2 regions of the Romboutsia sp. Marseille-P6047 genome follow, and region 2 is predicted to be linked to the other one. Evidence: riboswitches for the same ligand, from Rfam matches in the RefSeq annotation. Region 2 holds a riboswitch; the other holds the start of a gene.
The links. A riboswitch is a leader RNA that binds a small molecule or an ion and turns the genes downstream of it on or off. The one in region 2 is predicted to bind thiamine pyrophosphate.
Positions count from the first base shown of each region.

Region 1 (11,357 bases), on a different contig from region 2:
GCCATTATGGAAGTAGTAATATAGAAAAAGCAATTGATGGAGATATAAATACTTCTTGGCACTCAGGAAAACAAAACAGCTCAAGCTTTATAAATGAAGTTATTATAAGCTTAGATAAACTTGAAACTTTAGATAGGGTAGTATATACAAGTTTAAACAGCAGAGGATTTGCTAATTCATTTGATATATATACTTCAAAAACAACTGAGGGAGATACATTTGAAAAAGTAACTTCAGGAAGTAGTAGTATAACAAAAGATTCTTTAGAAATAAAGTTTAATCCAACTGAGGCAAGAAGAGTTAAATTTGTATATAAACAATGTTATGAAAACTGGGCATTAGCATCTGAATTTGCTTTATATAAAGAAGATAAACTTAAGGATAAAATGGGAAGACTTTTTACAGATAATAGTATGAGTAAAGTTAGTGAAGAATTTAATACAGTAGATAAAATAAATGCATTAGAGGAAGAAGCTAAGTCACATCCATTCTATGAAGATTATAAAGAAGATTTAAGCAATGCTAGATTACTTGTTGATAATAGCAATGTTCAATACACTGATGCAAAAGTATCTAAATTTTTAGATATAAATAGCAAATTACTTTCAGGTTATGATGAGGTTTACAAATTAGATATAACCAAAATAAAATCAATAACTGCTAATGGCGGTCACTATGCAAGTGAAGTAATATCAAAAGCTATTGATGGAGATTTTAATACTAAGTGGCATTCAGGAAAACAAAACACAGATACATTTACGAATGAAGTTGTAATGGAGTTAGATGAACTTACAACATTAAATAGAATAGTTTATACAGCCCCTAGAGGTTCAAATAGAGGATTTGCACAAGAGTTTGAAGTTTATGCTTCTAGAACTACTAAAGGAGATAATTTTGAAAAAGTGTCTGCAGGATCATCTAGTGTTACTCAAGATTCAGTAGAAATAAGATTTAATCCAACTGAGTTTAAAAGAGTTAAATTTGTATTAAAAAAAGGATATGAAAATTGGGCTTGTGCAGCAGAAATTAGTTTATACAAGCAAGATGAAATATCAGAAAAAATGGAAAAATTATTTACAAATGGTTTATATAATCAGCTAAGTGAAGAGTTTAATTCAGTTGAAGCTATAAACAAATTAGAAGAAGAGTTATCAACGCATCCACTAAAAGAATTATATTCAAATGATATAGAATTAGCTAAAGATTTAGTAAATAATCCAGATAAATTTGAAAATGTGACTATTATAACAGCAGAACAAAGAGGAAAATATACTCAAGAAATTGGCATAAGAAGTATTAATGGTGCCGCATACTCTTCATTCCAATCAACAGGACTATATGTAACACAAGGTGAAGAAATTACAGTTTATGTTGAAGCTGATGAAAATGGAGTAATGCCTAGAATATGCTTTGGTCAATCTGGTAAAGGTCAAGGAGACTGGAGAAGATGGGCAAATCTACAACCAGGTAAAAATGTAATAAAAGCACCATCTGGAATAAATCCTAGTGCAGTATATATAGTAAACGATGCATTACCAAAAGACCAAGCTTTTGCTCCAAAGTTAAGAATTGAAGGTGGAAATAAGTTCCCTACATACATTCATGGAAAAACAGATGCAAATGAATTTGCAAATGAAGTAAAAGAATACGCACAAAAGGTTGAATATAATGATAATGCATTTACAAATGGAAACCCAGAAGGTAAAGTATTTAATATAGTAGAGTTAGTATCTGAAAACTGTATAATAACAACTAGTGCAGCAGGTGCTGTAGAAGCTCTAAAAACAATGGAAAAAACTAATTTAACAGTAGAAGATACTATGAATGAATGGGAAGAAATGTATGATATGTTCCAAACATTCCAAGGCTTTGAAAAAGATGCAAAAGAAGAAAAAGATAGTTACTTCCCTAATAAATTTATAGCTAGGGTATTCCAAAATGTACCATTAGGATTTGCAGACCATGGATACACTGGTTATCTAGGTTCAAGTAATATAGAAAGAAACGGTGGATTCTTTAAGCAAATAGTATTACCTATAACTCATAGAGATAATGACAACTGGTGTTATACTCATGAGTTTGGACATATATTCAATACAAAATATGTTGTCGATGGAGAAGTAACTAATAACCTTTATGCACAAGAATTTAGAAGGATTAAAGGTTTAGGTGGAGATAGAGCTAACTGGAATGAAATTATGAAGAGATTTAATGGACAAGAGTTTGCTATGCATTATTTTGAAAGACTAGATGTATTATCTCAAATAAATATAGCTTATGGATATGATGCTTATGCAAAAATGTCTACATATGTAAGACATAATACTTCACAAATATCTTCGGTAAAAGGTTCAGACCAACAAAGATTAGCTGTGGCATATTCATTAGCATTAAATGTAAATTTACTTGATTTCTTTGAGGGTTGGAATTATATAACAGTTACAGATCAAATGAGAGAAGTTGTAGCCAATTTACCAAAACTTGATAAAAAGATAGAGTATTTACATGGCGGTGCTTATGACTATAAAGGAAATGGATTCGATGAAAATTTAAAAATAGAAGTAAGTTCTAAATTAAATGAAGAAAATGCAACTAATACTTTATCATTTACTATAGATAGTGAAAATAGTGATGATTTACTAGGATATGAAATTTTAAAAGACAATGAAGTTATAGGATTTACAAGAGGTAATAACTTTGTAGTTAAAAGTGTTGATGTAAATGAAAATACAATATATGAAGTAGTTGCATATGCAAAAGATTTATCAACAGCAAAAGGTGTAAGTGTAAAAGCATTTTCACCAATATTAAGTGTACAACAAGATAATATGATGGTTAGCTTAAATAGCCAATTTAATGCAGAAGATTTTGCAAAGGCATTAAATTATAAGGGTGAGGATATAAGCTCTAATATAATAATAGAAAGTAATGTTAATACAAGTAAAAAAGGTAATTATCAAGTTAAGTATACTTTAGTAGATAATGAAGTAGAACTTTCTAAAACTGTTGATATAGAAGTAGTAAGCTCATTTGATTATTTATCTGATAGTGATTGGGAAAGTGTAGAAACTCAGCATGGAACACCAAGAAGAAATAGCAATCTAAAAGGTAGAGTAAATGGAGAAATAAAAGCATTTGATAAAGGGATAGGAATACATGCAAATGGTAAGGTTGTTTATAATTTAGAAGGAAAAAATTATGATACATTTGAAGCACTTGTAGGTGTTGACGGAACAATAGCAGCACAAGATAATTCAAGTATAACATTTAAAGTTGTAGCAGATGAACAAACAGTAGCAACTACAAGAGTCTTAAAGTATAGTGATAATATGGTTTATATAAGTGTACCAGTAAGTGGTATTAGTAAATTAGAAATACAAGTTAATAATGGTGGAAATGGAAATACATCAGACTATGGTGTAATAATTAATCCAAAATTAAGTAATAACAATATGAAACCAAGTATAGATATATCTAAGACTTCTGATATTGTAAAATTAGGACAAGAGTATGATTTAACAGAAGGTGTAACTGCTAGTGATATTGAAGATGGAGAGTTAACAAAAGCTATAAATATTAATTCTAATGGCTTTACAACTAATAAAACTGGAAGATACATTATTGAATATACAGTAACGGATAGTGATAATAATACTACGACTGTTAGTAAAAACATAGTAGTGTATAGTGATGTAGTTTATGCTAGTAATACAGATTGGCAATCTGCAACAACTGATTGGCAAAGTGTAAGAAAAGATAAATCAAGTTCTAATGGAACTATAAAAGTTGGTATTGATGGACAAACTAAAGAATTTGAAAAAGGAATAGGAACACATGCTAATTCTACAATAATTTATAATGTAGAAGGTAAAGGATATGAATACTTTGAAACACTTGTAGGTATTGATAGAAATATATCACAACAAAATAACTCAAGTGTAATATTCCAAATATTTGCTGATGGAGAAAAAGTATTCGATAGTGGTTTAATGAAATGGAGCGATAATGCTAAACTAGCTAGAATAAAATTAGATGGAGTTAGTGAGTTAAAGTTAGTAGCTAATAATGGTGGTAATGGAAATACATCAGACCACGCTAACTTTGCAGATGCAAAATTCTTAATAACAAATTCTAAACCTACGATAGATATAGCTAGTGAGGGGATAACTACAAAGCTTGGTGTAGAAGTAAGCTTAGATAGTGAATACAGTGCAACTGATGCAGAAGATGGAGACTTAACTAATAAAGTAGTAGTAGAAGATAATGTTAACTTCAATAAAGCTGGTAAATACGAACAAACTTTCACAGTTACAGATTCAGATGGAAATACAACTATAAAAACTAGATATATAAAAGTAGTAGATATGAATGATACTACATATATAAGTGATATAGACTGGACATCAGCTCAAATAGGTTGGAATACAATTAAAAAAGATAAGGCAGTAAGTGGAAATGCCTTAAGGCTTACTGATGAAAGTGGAAGAGAGGTTTCTTATGAAAAAGGAATTGGTACTCATTCTACATCTACTATAAAATATGATTTAACTAATGATGATTATGGATATTTCACTAGTTTTGTTGGAGTAGATAGAACAATGTATGGAAGTGTTGGTTCAGTAACATTTGAAATTTACTTAGATAATGAAAAAGTATACGATAGTGGATTAATGAGCTCAAGAGATGCTCAAAAATATGTTGAAATAAATCTTAAGGATGCTAAAGAATTAAAACTTGTAGTAACTGATGGAAAAAATGGGAATGGATCAGACCATGCTAACTTTGCAGATGCGAAGCTTCATTTTGCAAATTCAGAAAGTGTAGAAGTAAATAGAGTAAACCTTGATGAATTAATTGAAAATGTAAATAGTATAAATGAGGCTAATTATACAATAGAAAGTTATAAGGTAGTAAAAGATACATTAGCTGTAGTAGAAAATTCATTAAATGATGGTTATAATCAAGTAGAGATAGATGAATTATATAACACTTTAAAAGAAGCTTATGATAATTTAGTTTCATTAATAAATTGGAATGATCTTATAGATGCTATAGAAAATAATAATGAATATAATGAGTTAAATTATTATAAAGATGTAATGGAAAGTCATAAGAATTTAATTAATGAAGCTAGAAATATGATAGAAGAAAATCAATCTACACAAGAAGAAATAGATTCTATGTGCAATAGAATATTAGAATCATCTAAAAACTTAGTTGCTAGAGAAAATAAAATAGCTCTTAATAAAGCTATAGAAAAAGCAGAGTCTATAGAAAATGTTAATTATAATTCTATTAGGTGGAAAAATTTACAAGATGCTTTGGTAGATGCAAAAGTAATTTATAATGATGTAAATGCAAGTGATATAGATGTAGAATCATTTACTTTCTTAATGAACTACTTAATAGATGAATTAAAGTAAATATTTAAGAATAAAATTGCTGGAATATAAATTTTCAGCAATTTTATTTTTTATATATATTTGTTATAATAATTAATAAATAAAAATGAATTAGGAGGATGTTATGGCAGGGAATATATTTGGAAAAATGGCAGCAGATACATTAGGCTTATCTGATATAGGTAAGATAATAGATCCAAAGGATTTTAACAAAGTTGATGGTGATGATTATATAATGAACGAAGATGGAGAAAAGATATACTTCGTTATAAAATCAAAGTCAGATGAGTATGTATTTACAAATAGAGGACTAATTCATGTAGATGGAGCATCTGCAGTAAGCAAAAAAAGAGTAGTAAAAAGACATGAGTTTAGAAGTGAAAATGTGCACTCAGTAACTTTAGAAACAGCTGGAACAGTAGACTTAGATGTTGAAATAAAATTTAGTTTTGGAAGTGAACACTTTAGTATAGATGTAGATAAAAAACAAATAGAGCAATTAAAAGATTTGTATAAAGCTTTATTTGAAATTGGAACAGTTCAAAATAGAAATAATCAATCATATGAATATGGTATGAATAGTTTAAACATGGCTAATGAATCTATAAAAAGAGCTCATATAGATGGAAATATAGCTACAATGATTGAAGAAGTAACAAGATTTAATTTTAATTGGATGCAAAATGTTAAGGATACTTATAATAACAAAGACTTTGGATATGTTTTTGAAAAATATATAAATAACTAATAAATTAAGTGCATTATATGCAAATTATCACAAATAGATGTTGCAATCATAATATATATAAAGATATATAGGAAGTAACATCATGAAAATAAGATTAGACATGAATACATCATATATAAGAGTATTACATGCGGCACCAAATGCACCAGCTGTAGATGTATATGCAGGAGATATGATATTATTTAGCAATTTAACATTTGAACAATTCTCATCATATATACCAGTGCCACAAGGAAGTTATACTATCAATGTTTATATTGCGGGAACAGAAGAAAATCCAGTAATTAGTCAAAATGTAGATGTACCGGGTGGCAGTATGATAACTGTAGCAGCAACAGGTAACTTAAATAATCTAACATTAGTTCCATATATAGAATCAAATCCAAGAAACCTTCAAGATGGAAAATCAAGAGTAAGGGCTATACATTTATCACCAAATGCACCAGAAGTTGATATATATGTAAATGGAAATGAAATGTTTAGTGACGTGGAATTTAGAGAAGCTACAGATTATATATATGTTAATTATGGGGAATATAGGATAGAAGTTAAGGTAGCTAATACTGATAATATAGTTTTAAGTAGCAATGTAAATTTAAAAGATAGAAAGGTTTACTCATTGTATGTTTTAGGAGATGTACCGAATTTAACTTTAGTTCAGTCTTTGGATGGATGCACGTATATGTTGATGCAATAAATTTATTAGTATAAAAAAGGCATTTCTATTTATATAGAAATGCCTTTTCATATATATAAAACTTATAAATTTTTTATAAGTTTTATAATCTATCTAACATACCTTTTAACATACTAGCATGTCTAGCTTCATCTCTAGCAGCATGATCTATAAATGTATATAGTTCTTCAAGATCTGAATTCTTAGCTTTTTGAGCAAGCTCTGATTTATATTTATTAGAACCAACTTCACCTTTAATCATGTTTGATATATTAGTTTTAGTACAATCTGAAACTTTACCAAGAAGTTCAGCATATTGAGCAGCATGTTCAGCTTCTTCCCAAGCTATGACTTTAAGTACCTCAGCTATTTCTGCGTAACCTTGTCTTTGTGCAACTCTTGCCATAGCTAAGTATAAACCAACCTCAGCAGTTTCACTATTAAATTGTCCTTGTAAGCTTTGTTTAAATTCTTCATTATCTTTTACTAAACCAAGTTGATTTTCTTTTTCAAAATTTAATTTTTCCATGTTAAAAATATTCCTTTCAATAATAGTCTAAGCATATTTTTAACTTACACGTTTGAAAATATTCTATGATAATTTTGTAATATAAATCTATTTTATATATTCATTTAATATGTCTAAATTATATAATTAATAATTGACAATATAAAAAAATATATTACAATTAAATTATAAGTAAATAATTAATGCTAGGGGTGCCATTGGCTGAGAGGTTTATACCGACCCTTATTACCTGATCTGGTTAGTACCAGCGTAGGAAAGCAAGAGTAGATATTAATATAATAATCTAGTAAATTAATTAGAGAGTTATAATAATTTTGAATTTTGAAGCTATACCTAATCAGGTATAGCTTTTTTATTTATAATTCATTTATTTATTGAGGAGGTAAGGGAATGGTAAACACAATAATGTTAATTATATGTTTAATACCTATAGCTTATTATTTATTAAACATAAAGAAAATTAAGCTAGATACAAAAACAATGATAGTTGTATCTTTATTTGCTGCATGTAGCTTTATTTTATCTAAAATAAAACTAATCCAATATCCACAAGGAGGAGGTATTGAATTATTATCATCAGTGCCAATTTTAATGATTGGTTTACTTTATGGGCCTATTACTGGTATGACTTGTGGGTTAATTACAGGAATACTAGGTTTAATAGGTTCGGCATATATAATTCATCCAGCTCAATTTTTACTAGACTATATATTACCAACTATGTTACTTGGACTTAGTGGACTATTTGATTGTAATAAAAAGAGAAATATATTTATAGGATGCATATTAGCTGTGCTTTTAAAGCAACTTTCTCACATACTTTCAGGATGTATTTATTTTGCAGATTATGCATGGGAAGGATGGAATCCAGTTGCTTATTCAATAGTTTACAATTTATCAGGTACAGGATTAGAAGGATTGCTTAGTAGTATAGTTTTAGTTACAATGCCATTATCTAAAATTAAAAGAATGGCAAATATACAAACTATAACAAAAGAACATTTAGAAGAAAGTTATGATAAATAATTATAAATAAAAAAATCCAATAGTTAACCTATTGGATTTTTTTATTAATTTAGTATATATTTATTAATAATTAAGCTTGTTTAGTCTTAGATTTAAATTGTTTTTTTATAGTATTGAATCCTTCTATCATAAGAATAATAGCAAGAATTACTAAAAGTAAAGCTAGGATAGTACGTATATAACACCAGCCAAGTCCAGTACCGCCAGACATAATAGCTAGAACATTAGATTTAATAGTAAGCACTAAAGAAGTAACAGTTACTACAAGCATAAATACCATTGGTATAAAGAACATCTTATTGTTTCTACCGATATTACCAAGCCATGTAGCTATAGCAAGCAAACCAAGTGCAGCTAATAGTTGATTTGCAGCTCCAAATAAAGCCCATATATTTGCATATCCAGTAAGACCAAGACTTATACCTAATACAACAGTAATAAGTGTTGCTACATATGGATTTGTTATAGTCTTTTTAAATCCTGAAACATCATCTCTAGTTTCACCAGGGGCAAGCCAAAATTCTTGGAACATATAACGAGCAAGACGAGTTGCAGTATCTAATGAAGTTAGGCAGAAAACTGAAACTGTTAAAACTAATAAAGAGTATGCTATGTTATAAACATTAGAAAGGCCAGGGATTTTACTTAACATAGATGCTATGCCAGATGCGAATACTACTGTAGGAGTAACTGTTGTTCCAGTTGAATAATCTTTCCATATATATCCTACTGCGCATACAGAAATTAATGCTAGAGCACATTCTATTAACATAGAACCATAAGCTATAGGACGAGCGTCTGCTTCTTTATCTAATTGTTTTGCAGTAGTACCAGAAGCAACTAAAGAATGAAATCCGGATATAGCACCACAAGCAATTGTAATAAATAAAGCAGGGAATAAGTACCCAAGAGAAGTTCCAGTAGGAGCTATAGTATCAGTAAAACCAGTAAATGCAGGTATATCTAATGTTGGATGGCATCCTATAATCCCAACTATAGCAATGGCTATCATACCGTATAATAAAAATGAGCTTAAATAATCACGGGGTTGAAGTAAAATCCAAACTGGAGTTACAGATGCAATTAATATATATATACCAACTATAATCATCCAAGTATTTGAACTTAAGTAAATAGGATGGAAATTAAGACCTAAAGCTATACATATAATTATAGCTACAATGCCTATAACAGTTGAAACTCCTAAAGAAGCATTTCTTCTATAAACTAAAAATCCAAAAGCAATTGCTAATAATATAAACAAAAGAGATATCATAGCAGTAGAAGCATTAGCTGAGCTTGCAACATAATCAACAGCACCAGATTGAGTAAATGTAGCCTTAAAAGTATCTGCAACTATAGATGCAAATGCAGCAACAACTAATATTAGTGTTAAATAGGAGAATGTAAGAAATAGTTTTTTAGCCCTAGGACCTATATTTTGGCCTATAACTTCACCAATGGATTGACCTTTATGACGAATAGATGCAAATAAAGCACCAAAATCATGAGTAGCACCAAAGAATATTCCACCAATTAAAACCCAAAGTACTACAGGAACCCAACCAAACACAGCAGCTTGAATAGGTCCATTAATTGGCCCTGCACCAGCTATAGATGAAAAGTGATGACCAAGTAAAACTGGTGTTTTTGCAGGAACGTAGTCTATGCCATCTTCTAATTCATGAGATGGAGTTGTACGTTTTTCATCAATTCCCCACTGTTTAGCTAGCCATCTACCATAAGTAACATAGCCAACGAATAAAACTATAATTCCTAAAAATAAAATAAATAAAGCGTTCAAAAATTTTCCCCCTTTTACAAAAAATTATAGTTATTTATATAAATTTAATAACTATTTAAATGTAGAAAAATTCTGAAAATATAATTTAAAAAATATATTGAATAGTAAACTACACAACTTAAATATTTTTAGACAGTAAATTTTTAAAAAACTTAGTAGTATCTTTTCCAGACTTATTTCCATAAATTTTACTATCACTAATATTTAAGCAACAAGTACGAAAATCCATCCAACCATTAAAAGAGAACTTAAAATTTTTAAATATTTTACATTTTTTTATAAGTTTATCTACACCTTCTTCGCAAGAATTGCATACAAATAAAGTCGTAATATATGAATACATATGACCTGATTTGGGATTAATTAAACTCATACCATTTTCATAAGCATAATTCTTACACTTTATAAAAAGTTCTTTTGTTAAATTATCAACTTCAAAAATATAAACATATTCATTTGAGTCAGCTTCCCATAAGGTAGCTTTTTTTACTAATACATATTTTTGATTATGTACATGAAATTCACACTTAGCTACAAGTGGTATATGTGTATTAGTACATTTTTCGATATCATAATAAACATTATAACTTTGTAAGATTTTAGACACAACTTCATGTGTGTTTAGTAGTGATGACATGGTATACCTCCATTAAAAAGTTTAGCTTAATTATATTTAAACTCTATGATATATAAATAGATAAAAGACCTAATTAGGTAAAGATATAAAAAATCCTAAAAGTTCAAAGTGAACTTTTAGGATTTAGAATCATTTTCCATATTTTTTATACACTCACCAATTATTTTTATTCCTTTTTCTATATCATCTAAAGATAATCTAGAAAATCCTAGTCTTAAAGTATTATCACCATTATCATTAATAGAGAATATATCCCCAGGCATAAAAATAACACCTTTTTCATAACATTTATTTAATAAATCTCTAGATTTAATATTTTTAAGTTTAACAAAAATATGAAGACCACCATCACCAAGAATATAATCATGTGGAATATGTTTTAAGGCACACTCATAAGCAAAATTAAATTTATCACCATAAAACTTACGGACTTTTTTTATGTATTTTTCAAAACCGCCATTATGCAAATAATCATAAAGGATACCTTGATCTAAAAAAGAAACATGAATAGTTTTACATCTTTTTACACTTTCAA
Region 1 is NZ_UWOT01000005.1:100,487-111,843, reverse strand. Features, by position in the region: gene EIH23_RS06820 (NPCBM/NEW2 domain-containing protein) at 1-5,423, shown strand, start outside; gene EIH23_RS06815 (PH domain-containing protein) at 5,527-6,150, shown strand; gene EIH23_RS06810 (DUF4397 domain-containing protein) at 6,233-6,847, shown strand; gene EIH23_RS06805 (ferritin-like domain-containing protein) at 6,930-7,355, opposite strand; TPP riboswitch at 7,533-7,628, shown strand; gene thiT (energy-coupled thiamine transporter ThiT) at 7,746-8,381, shown strand; gene EIH23_RS06795 (carbon starvation CstA family protein) at 8,452-10,185, opposite strand; gene EIH23_RS06790 (hypothetical protein) at 10,304-10,822, opposite strand; gene pdxR (MocR-like pyridoxine biosynthesis transcription factor PdxR) at 10,939-11,357, opposite strand, start outside.
Region 1: it holds a riboswitch for thiamine pyrophosphate, as region 2 does, so the genes downstream of both, thiT (energy-coupled thiamine transporter ThiT) here and EIH23_RS10455 (MTH1187 family thiamine-binding protein) in region 2, are expected to answer to the same signal.

Region 2 (11,357 bases):
CCTAATAGAAGGGAGCTTCCTATTAGTAATTCTTTAATCATACTTTTACCTCTCTTTTACTGTATATATTTAGACCAAAATGTTTTTATTTCACTTATACTTTTGATATTATCTAGGTCTAAATTATTGATTATTTTTATAGCTTCTTCTATTATATTATTAATTTTATTATAATCAATGTTAAGTAGTAATAATCTAGTCATTATTGTACTATTTACTATATCATCTAAAGTTAAACTACAATCTTTCTCATAATACCTATTTAGAAGTTCACTTTCTCCTGCACATCCAATAGTCATACTTAAGTATATATCTTCTTCATCAAATTCAAATTCTTTATTTAATCCTTTTTTATTAAATAAGTCTATCAATATACTCACATATTCTTTTCTTATTACGTCTACCTTAGATGCTTCTATATATATTCTAAATAATGAATGTGAACTTACTATTATATATGTATATAAATACTGACTAACTGCATATCTAACCATAGTATTACTGCCAATATCATTATTATTATTTATATACTCATATATTTTTTCTAAAAAATCTCTGTATATAAAAAGTAGTATATCTTCTTTCTTTTTAAAATAATAGTATAGATGTCCTCTTCCTATTCCACAATCATCTGCTATCTTTCTAACTGTAGTCTTATTATACCCTTGAGTTAAAAATAATTCAGATGATTTTTCTATTATTTTCTTTCTTAAATCTATTGTATTTTCTATATTATTTATATTCATTTAAATTTCTCCTTATTTAAAGTACTTGTTTAATTCCATTATAGTACTTCAATTATATAATAAAAATACTTTTATAAAAAAATAAGAAGTAGCTATATTGCCACTTCTTATTTAGGTTGATTAATCATCTTTTTTCACTTTGTGATATAGTTTTTCACTCTTAGTTTTATTAGTGCCGCAATTTCTTGCCCCTATTTTTTCGCCATCTTTTACTCCGATTTCAGAGCCATGCTCGAAATACATTTTTCTTAATTCTGCATTAGATTTTGGTCTGTCTTTCATTCTATTTTTATTATTGTCCATAAATGCCTCCTGAAACTTTGAATGATATTGACAAGTATAATTTATCCATTTTTACACTTTAATATTCTCACATTACTCTTTTAATAAAAATAGCTTAGATATACAACTATATATCTAAGCTATTTTCTAAAGTAAATTCAATATATCTTTTTTTAATTTTATATAATCATCACTGCCAAACTTATATTTATTTTTATTATTTAATATAAATTCAGCTTTAATACTTGCTGGCTTTTCAGAAATAACGTATATCCTATCAGATAAAGTGATTGCTTCTTCTATATCATGAGTTATAAGCATAATTGTTGAGTTAAACTTTTTTCTAACATTAAGTAGCCACTTTTGCATATTCGACTTAGTTATAGAATCAAGTGCTCCAAACGGTTCATCTAACAACATTAAATCTTTACTATTTATAAAAGTTCTTAAAAAGTTAGCCCTTTGCTTCATTCCACCAGATAATTCACTGGGAAACTTAAACTCATACCCTTCTAAACCAAATTCTTTAAAATAAGGTTTCACTATATTTCTGGCCTGACCTTTTTTATTCTTATTAATAATTAAGGGAATAGATACATTGTCAATAATGTTCTTATATGGCAATAATAAATCCTTTTGTTGCATATAACTTATTTTACCATCTATGTGCATATCTCCACTATCCATTTTAGTAATACCTGTTATTATATTAAATATTGTACTTTTACCACTTCCACTTGGACCTAATAAAGTAATCAATTCCCCTTCTTTTATATCTATGCTTATATTTTTTAATATTAATAAATTATCATAACTCTTACTTACATTTTTTAATATTAGCTTTGCTTTGTTATTCTGGTAAGAATTCATTGGTATATGCATCACTTGCTTTCAAATCCTTTTCTATTAAATTGTACTCTCTTAAAAATTCTGTGTAATTATTCCATACACTATCCTTCATTTCTCCCCATCTACTTGCATCACTTATATATTCATTTGCTAAGAATTTTTGACTTTCTATAGCTAAGGTTTCATCTATTTCAGATGCATGCTTTACTAAGATTTTTGCTGATTCTTCTGGATTTTCTACAGCATAATTATATCCTTTTGATGTAGCATTTAAAAACTTTTTAGCTAGTTCTGGATTTTCACTTAATATAGTTTCATTAGATATTATAACTGGAGTATAATAATCTAATCTTTCATCTAAATCTCTTAATGATATATAATTTAAATCTATACCTTTTTGCTTAGCTTCTATTGCTGTCCAACCTTCAAATATCCACATCATATCTACACTGTTATTTACTGCTGTAAAGAAATCATCTTCTCCAACATCTAAAACTTTTAGTTTAGAAAAGTCTACATTTTCTTTTTTCATAACAGCATCAAGTATTGCATCTTCTGATGGAGATCCCCATCCTCCATAAGTTTTTCCTTCAAAGTCTTTTGGTGAAGTTATATTTTTACTCTTTAAAGATGCAAACCCTGATGTATTATGTTGTATAACTGTTGCTATTGCTTTTATTGGTAATGGATCTTTACTTGTCTTAGCATAAGTAACTTCTTCTTGATAACTAATCCCAAAATCCGCTTTTCCAGTTGCAACTAAAGTAGCTGATCCACCATCAGATGGTTGAACTATTTTTACATTTAATCCTTCGTCTTTAAAGTAACCTTTTTCCAACGCTACATATAATCCAGTATGATTAGTATTAGGTGTCCAGTCTAAGACCATCGTAACATCTTGTAATTCATTTTCACTTTTTGCTTCTTTATTTTTTGTACAACCTGAAAGTACTCCTAAACTTAATGTACTAATTAAAGCTAGTGACATCATTCTTTTTAATTTCATCTTATCTCCTCCTGATTATTTATGTCTTATTATTACTTTTCTTAATATATCTACTATTCCCACGAATATTAAACTAAGTATTACAACTATAATTGTTGATGCGAATACCTTATCAAGTGCATATGCACTTTTTGACCTTACCATGTATACTCCTAAACCTTCTGTTCCTCCAAGCCACTCTGCAACAGTTGCTGATACAACCATGTATGTTGCTGATATTTTCACTCCTGAAAATAATTTATCTAAAGACATTGGAAGTTTTAAATGAATAAAAGTTTTTAATTTTGTACTTTTCATAGTTTCAAATAGATTTAGATAATCTTTATCTATATTTTCTAATCCATCTACAAAGTTTATAAGTATTGGAAAGAAACAAGTTAAATTGACCATTAATATTTTAGGTAAAGTATCAAATCCAAACCAGATTATTAAAAGTGGTGCAATGGTTATAGTTGGAATAGTTTGGGAAACTAATAATATAGGGTATAAGCATTTTCTTATTATACTTACAAAGTCCATAATTACTCCTAAAAACATTGCACTAACTAAAGCCAAAATGAAACCACATATAGATTCATATAAAGTAACTTTTATATTAGCAAATAAAACTTGATAGTCATTAATAAATACGTTAATAATATCTATTGGCGTTGGCAGTATGTATTGAGGTATCTCTTTGTATTCAACAACTAATTGCCAAATAATTAATATTGTTATAAATGTTAATATTGGGTAGATATAATTTTTACTTTTGTCTATGATTTTTAAGCTTGTCTTCAATTGTTATTCCTCCTGCTTTCTCGTCTATCCTAACAGTAGTTATAACTCTTTCGCACCCAAGTTCAAAAGGTAACTTATGTACCTTTTGAATTATTTTAAAGATGTCTTCAAAATCTCCCTCTATAGTTGTACTATTTGCACCAACTTCATATTTTAATCCACTTTCTTCTATGCATTCTATACATGCATCTACAACCTTATACATTTCTTCTTCTCCTCTATAAGGTCTTAAAGGTACTACTGCTATATCTGCTATTACCATTTTATTTCCTCCTTTTAATTTTTAATAAAAAAAGTCCTATCATTAAGATAAGACTTTTTATAATAAAATATAATAATTTATATTATTAATCACTATAATTAACATCCTACCTACGTTGGCATTACCCAAATCAGGTTAAGGGTCGAGATTTTAATCTCCTCTCAGCAAATTAGCTCCCCTGTATGTATTTTTTATTTTCTATATTAATTGTATCATTCTTTAATAACTTGCGCTACTTTTTGTTAAAATTTGTTATTTCTTTTAGTATTTTGCTACAGTGCTCTTTAAATTCTTCAACTTCAACATTTTTAATATCACTTATTTTTTTATATACTTTCTTTATTTCATCTGGCATTCCATAAATATTATTTACCCACTGTAATGCAGTTGGTCCATCAGTTTCTGCTAATAATTGGTTTATTGGAATTTTCTTTATTATCTCATTAGTTTTATCGCTGTACCCTAAATCAACACTTCCAGTAAACAAACACTTTATATCTATTAACTTTTCTAAAGTTTTTTCTTCTCCTGAGTACCAATGTATTATAGTTTGTTCTGACACATCATACTTTTTTATATAATCTAATACTAATTCCTCTGCCCCCTTAGTGTGTACATTTATATATTTATTATATTTTTTAGCAGTTTGTAAAAAATACTCAAATACCTCAATTTGATTTAAATAAGTTTCTTTTTCTTCTACCCAATAAAAATCAAGGCCTATTTCTCCGATCAAAGGGGCATATTTTATATAATTTTCTATTTTATCAAAATTAAATTTATTATTTTTAACTTTACTAGGATGTATACCAAATATAGGTATTATATAATCACTTTTATTTGAGTATCCAATATTTTCTATATAACTTTTTTCATCCATTGCACAAGCTATAGTTATTATTTTTTCTTTATTTATAATATTTATTACTTCATTGACTTTATCCTTACTATAAAAATCTATATGATTATGGAAATCTATATACATCTAGCACCTCCTTTATTTTTATGATATATCTTTAGTCTAAATCAATATTCCTAAACTTTATATTATTTTTTAACAAAAGTCTATCCTAATTTAAATATATTTTTAAGTCTTTCAAATAATAAAGCTAGCAAATTTTGCTAGCTTTATTATAATTATCTATGAAGTTTACTATAAACTCCACCTTTATTTATTAATTCTTCATGAGTTCCTCTTTCTGCAATTCCATTATTAGTTAAAACAACAATTTCATCAGCATTTCTTACAGTAGATAATCTATGAGCTACTACTAAATTAGTTCTATCTTTACTTAACTCTTCTAAAGATGCTTGAATTTCTCTTTCAGTAACATTATCAAGAGCTGAAGTTGCTTCATCAAGTATAATTATTGGTGGATTCTTTAAGAATATCCTTGATATAGAAATTCTTTGCTTTTGCCCTCCAGATAATTTAACACCTCTTTCTCCTATATAAGTATCGTATCCTTCTGGTAGACTTTCAATAAACTCATGTATTCTAGCTTTTTTTGCAGCTTCTATAATCTCATCCTCATTGGCCTCTGGCTTAGCACAAATAATATTATCTTTTATAGTTCCCGTAAATAAAAATACATCTTGCTGAACTACTCCAATATTTTTTCTTAATGATTTTAAACTTACATCTTTAACACTTATTCCATCTATTTTTATATCACCTTGTTCAAATTCATAAAATCTTGGTATTAAACTACATAAAGTAGTTTTTCCTCCACCTGATGGTCCAACTAGTGCTACGGTTTTTCCCGCTTCTATATTTAAATTTAATCCTTTTAATACTTCTTTTTTATCTTCATAAGTAAAAGATATATTTTCAATGTTTATATCTCCTTTTACATCTTTTAACTCTATAGGATTTTCAGCTTCTTTTTCTGTTTCTTCATTAACAATTTCCATAAATCTTTCAAATCCTGTCATACCACTTTGATATTGTTCTGTAAAGTTAATAAGCTTTTTTATCGGTTCAATAAACATCTTTACATATAATAAATATGCTGTAAAATCTCCAAGAGTTATCTTTCCTATATAAGCGAAATATCCTCCTGCTATTAATGCTATAAGTTCAAGTATATCCATAAATAAGTTCATTCCTGAGAAATAATCTGCCATAACTTTATAAGCAGACTCTCTAGCAATCTTAAATATACTATTACTATTGTTGAATTTCTTTAATTCTTCTTTCTCATTACAAAAAGACTTAGTAACTTTCATCCCTGCTATACTATTTTCTAAAGTAGCATTAACATCCCCAGTCTTTACTCTTGTTTCCATAAATGCTTTATTCATTCTTTTTCTCTGTGCAATTGCGAACCACACTAATAGTGGTAGTATTGCAAATATAATAATAGTTAACCCTACATTTATATTTAAAAGTATAAAGAAAGAACCAATAAGCATAACTCCTGATATAAATAAATCTTCTGGTCCATGATGGGCTAGCTCTGATACTTCCATTAAGTCATTAATTATTCTAGACATAGTAACACCTGTCTTATTATTATCAAAATAAGAATTAGGTAACTTTTGTAAGTGAGTAAATACATAATTTCTCATATCCCCTTGCATTCTAACTCCAACCACATGCCCCCAGTATTGCATAAAATGATTTAATATTGCCTTGAAAATAAATATAACTGCAAGTATTATACCAAATATAATTAACATTCTTAAATCTTTATTGGGTACAACATCATTCATAATATCTCTAGTTATCATTGGATAAACTAAATTACATGCTGAAAATAAAAATGCAGCTAAAAGATCTAAGAAAAAAAGCTTCTTGTATGGTTCATAATATTTTATAAAATCTTTTATCATACTAACTCCTCCTATCTATGATTATATATTTTTGTTATAAAATTAGTATATCATATACTTATTACCCAACTAAAATAAATCTACACAATATAAAAGAGATGACTCCTAATAATCATCTCTTTTTAATTACATATTTATATGCTTAACATCATACATATCTACACTTACATTTATTATAAAGTCTGGCTTTTCACCTTTGTTTTTATGACCCTCTTTATGAGCATCGCTAAGTTTAAAGTTTTTATGATCTTCTTGACTTTCCCATCTAAACATAACTATTACTTCTTCATGTTCTTCTTTTCTTAACTTTTGCATTATTGTAACATCAATAAGTCCTTGAGGTTTTTTTCTTTCATTTGTATCATCTTCATTTCTGGGTCTTGAAAATTTATTAATTATGTTTTCTGCATAACCCTTTTTTACTGTAAATTTTTTAGTTTCTATAAACATACTATATCTCCCATTTTTATAAATAAAGTCAGTTTTAAGTTTAAACTTAAAACTGACTTTTTAAGTAATTTTATTATTTTATATTATTTGCTATATCATCTATCATTATATTTATAGAGTTAAGACCACCATCATTTATATACCAAGTATATGCATCTAAATATATTATTTTTCCGTTTTTATATGCATCAGTAGACTTAACTATGTCATTATCTAATACTGTTTCAGCTGTTGACTCTCCTCCTGTAGCAGCTCCTCTATCTAAAACTACTAAGTATTCTGGATTTTGTTCAGCTAAGTATTCAAATGTAACTGTTTGACCATGAGTTGAATCTTCTATCGTTTCATCTGCTGTTTTGAATCCAAGACCTTGATATAATAAAGCATATCTTGAGTTTTCACTATAAACACTTAAGTTTCCTTCATTCACCATAACAGTTAATGCTTCTTTACCATTAACTAATTCTTTAACTTCATTTAATCTTTCTTTTACTTTTGCTAATTCTTCTGAAGCTTTATCTTCCACCTCAAATAATTCAGCTATAGTATTTATATTTTCAGTCACACTTCCTACATAATCAGTATTTTCTTTTGATACTGATATTGTTGGTGCTATCTCACTTAATTGATCATAATAATCTGCTTGTCTTCCACCTATTATTATTAAATCTGGATCTGCTGATTTTATAGCTTCTAAATCTACTTCTTTAACTGTACCAACTTTTGCATATTCATCTGAGTCATATTTTGATAAGTTTTCTGGATACGTTGATGTTGGAACTCCAACAACATTGTCTATTCCTAAAACTTCCATTGTATCTAAAGTAGGTATATCGAATACTACTACTCTTTCAGGATTTTTTTCTACTGTTGTTTCTCCTAAGTCATGAGTTATTGTCATTGTACTTTCTGCTGCTACATTTGTATCTGGAGTAACATTATTTTTATTTTTAGTTAATGCAAATGCTCCTACTAGTCCTATTATTGCAACTCCTGCTATTATTGCTGCTTTTTTATTCATAATATCTCCCTCTCTTTATATAAATTTATTGTATATTGAGTTTACTTCTAATTCAGTATTTAAAATCATTCTCAATTATTTTTCTTTTTATAGGACAATCTTACTAAGATTGCCCTATATTATTAAAAGTAAACACATATTTTATTTCCATTTATCTCTTTTATATCAAAATTCATTTCATATATGTCTTCAAGTACTTCTTTTTGAACTATCTCTTCTGTTTTTCCAACTTTTTCAATCCTACCATTTTTAAGTGCAACTATATTATCAGAATAGCATGATGCAAAGTTTATGTCATGCATGACTAATACGATAGTTTTACCCAAATCATCACAAAGATTTCTAAGAACTTTCATCATTTGAACTGAATGAGACATATCTAAATTATTTAAAGGCTCATCAAGTAATATATACTCTGTGTTCTGAGCTATAACCATAGCTATATATGCCCTTTGTCTTTGTCCTCCACTTAATTCGTCTAAGTACTTATCTTGTATATCAGTTAATTTCATATATTCTATAGCTTCATCAATATATTTTTCATCTTCAGCATTTAAGTTTCCTTGACTATGTGGAAATCTTCCAAATCCAACTAATTCTCTTATTGTAAGTTTTAAGCTTATATTATTTGATTGTTTAAGTATAGCTATTTTTTTTGCTAATTCTTTAGTGTGATAATCACTTAAGTTTTTACCCTCAATAACTACCTCTCCACCATCGCCACTTATAAGTCTAGTAACTATTCCTAAAACTGTACTTTTACCAGCTCCATTTGGACCTATAAATGAAGTTATTTTACCTTTTTCTATATTGAAAGAAACATTATCTACAACATTTCTATCTTTATATTTTTTTAAAATATTTTTTATTTCTATCATCTATTTACTCTCCTTCAATAAAAGCTGTATAAAGTAAATACCACCTATAAAGTTTATTATTACACTTAAAGTTGTGTTAAAACTAAATATATGTTGTACAAAGAATTGACCTCCCACAAGAGTTATCATACTTATTAAAGTTGAACCTATAATTAAGTATTTGTGCTTGTAAGTCTTAAGACCTTCTCTTGCAACGTTAGCAACTATTAATCCTAAGAATGTCATTGGCCCTATAAGAGCTGTTGATATAGATACTAGTACTGAAATCACTATTATCATCTTTTTTACTAATGAATCATAATCAACGCCTAGATTTATTGCTTGTTCTCTTCCCAAAGATAATACATCTAAATACTTTATATCATCATATATAAATGGTACTATAGCAATAATCATTATCATCGATATCATAAGTACGTCTGTGTTAATATTATTTAAACTAGCTATCATACTACTTTGTAAAGCTAAAAATTCATTTGGATCTATTACCATTTGCATAAATGAAGAACCACTTTTAAATAAAGTTCCAAATATCATACCTACAAGCAATAAGAAAAATATATCATTTTTTCCTTTTTCAAATAATATTTTATATAAAAGTATTGATGCTCCCACCATTATAACCACATTTATCACAAAGTTATAACTTTTATTAACTATAAATATACTCGTTGATCCAAATGCAAATACAATTATTGTTTGTACTAATACATACAATGAGTCCAATCCTAGTACACTAGGTGTTAGTATTTGATTATTGGTTATAGTTTGAAAAACTACTGTTGTAAATGCAATACATCCACCACCTAAAACTATTGCTATAATTTTAGGTATTCTTTTTGATATTGCATAATCAAAATGATTCATGTCTATACCGTAGAATAAAAATAATGTTGCAAATACTATTACTAAAGCTCCCATTATATATAGAGTTTTATTTAAACTCGAATTTACTTTGTTAGTTTTTTTATTTATCTTCTTATTTACACTATTAAGCTGCACTTACATTCCTCCTTAATAAAAGGTAAAGGAATATTATACTTCCCATAACACCTACTGTTAATCCTATTGTTATTTCATACGGATATATAACTAATCTTCCAAATATATCACATGCTAGAACAAAAACTGCTCCAAATAATCCCGTATGCCATATATTTTCTTTTATATTGTCTCCTCTGTATAATGAAACTATATTCGGTACGATTAGACCAATATATGGTATACTTCCTGCTGTAACAACTACACATACTGTTACTAATGCAACTATTACTAACCCTAAATTTACTACCTTCTTATAATTAAGACCTAAATTAGTAGCAAAATCTTCACCCATACCTGCGATAGTAAATCTATTTGCATATGCATAGGCTATTATTATCATAGGTATCGTTATGTATAGTATTTCATAGTTCCCTTTTAATATCATGGAGAAGTCACCTTGCATCCATGCACCTACATTTTGTGTAAGATCATATTTATATGCTATAAAATCTGTTATAGATCCTATTATATTCCCAAACATTATACCTACTAATGGAACAAATATTACATTTTTAAATTGAATTTTTCCAAGTATTCTCATAAACATAAATGTTCCTATTAGTGAAAATATAAATGCTACTATTGTCTTAGAAAACATTGATGCCTTTGGCATAAATAACATACATATAACTATTCCAAGTTGTGCTGCATCTATTGTAGCTCCTGTTGTTGGAGATACAAACTTATTTTTACTTATCTGCTGCATTATAAGTCCTGCTATACTCATTCCCATTCCGGCAACTAGAATACTTATTAATCTTGGAATTCTACTTATCATAAATACCATAAGTTTATCCTGATCTTTTGTAAATATATCTATTAATGTTATGTCTTTCGCTCCTAAAAATAAGGATATATAAGATAAAACAATTAATGCTAAAATTAAATATCTCTTCTTCATTACTCCTCCTAATTTAAAGTGATTATCCAATCTACTTGAACACTATCTCCATGTTTTACTGATAATCATTTTCACTCTTTTTACATAGTATCAGTGTTAGATTTTATTGTCAATAATTTTTATCAACTTTTTTATTTTTTTATAATATTTAGTTTTTTTTAACTTTATTTTTATTTATTTGCATTTTTTTCGATTTATTTTATATCTACCCTGTATTTTTCATATTAAACATTATTAATTATATATTTCAATTGACAATAAAAAAAGATTATACATTTGCTATAATCTTTTTACTGGTTAAAA
Region 2 is NZ_UWOT01000009.1:50,114-61,470, reverse strand. Features, by position in the region: gene EIH23_RS10485 (metallophosphoesterase) at 1-41, opposite strand, end outside; gene EIH23_RS10480 (TetR/AcrR family transcriptional regulator) at 57-746, opposite strand; gene EIH23_RS10475 (hypothetical protein) at 867-1,049, opposite strand; gene EIH23_RS10470 (ABC transporter ATP-binding protein) at 1,176-1,910, opposite strand; gene EIH23_RS10465 (ABC transporter substrate-binding protein) at 1,879-2,883, opposite strand; gene EIH23_RS10460 (ABC transporter permease) at 2,899-3,663, opposite strand; gene EIH23_RS10455 (MTH1187 family thiamine-binding protein) at 3,629-3,925, opposite strand; TPP riboswitch at 4,016-4,115, opposite strand; gene EIH23_RS10450 (TatD family hydrolase) at 4,158-4,910, opposite strand; gene EIH23_RS10445 (ABC transporter ATP-binding protein) at 5,063-6,760, opposite strand; gene EIH23_RS10440 (antibiotic biosynthesis monooxygenase) at 6,887-7,210, opposite strand; gene EIH23_RS10435 (siderophore ABC transporter substrate-binding protein) at 7,284-8,231, opposite strand; gene EIH23_RS10430 (iron ABC transporter ATP-binding protein) at 8,354-9,109, opposite strand; gene EIH23_RS10425 (iron chelate uptake ABC transporter family permease subunit) at 9,110-10,111, opposite strand; gene EIH23_RS10420 (ABC transporter permease) at 10,101-11,054, opposite strand; gene EIH23_RS10415 (hypothetical protein) at 11,345-11,357, opposite strand, start outside.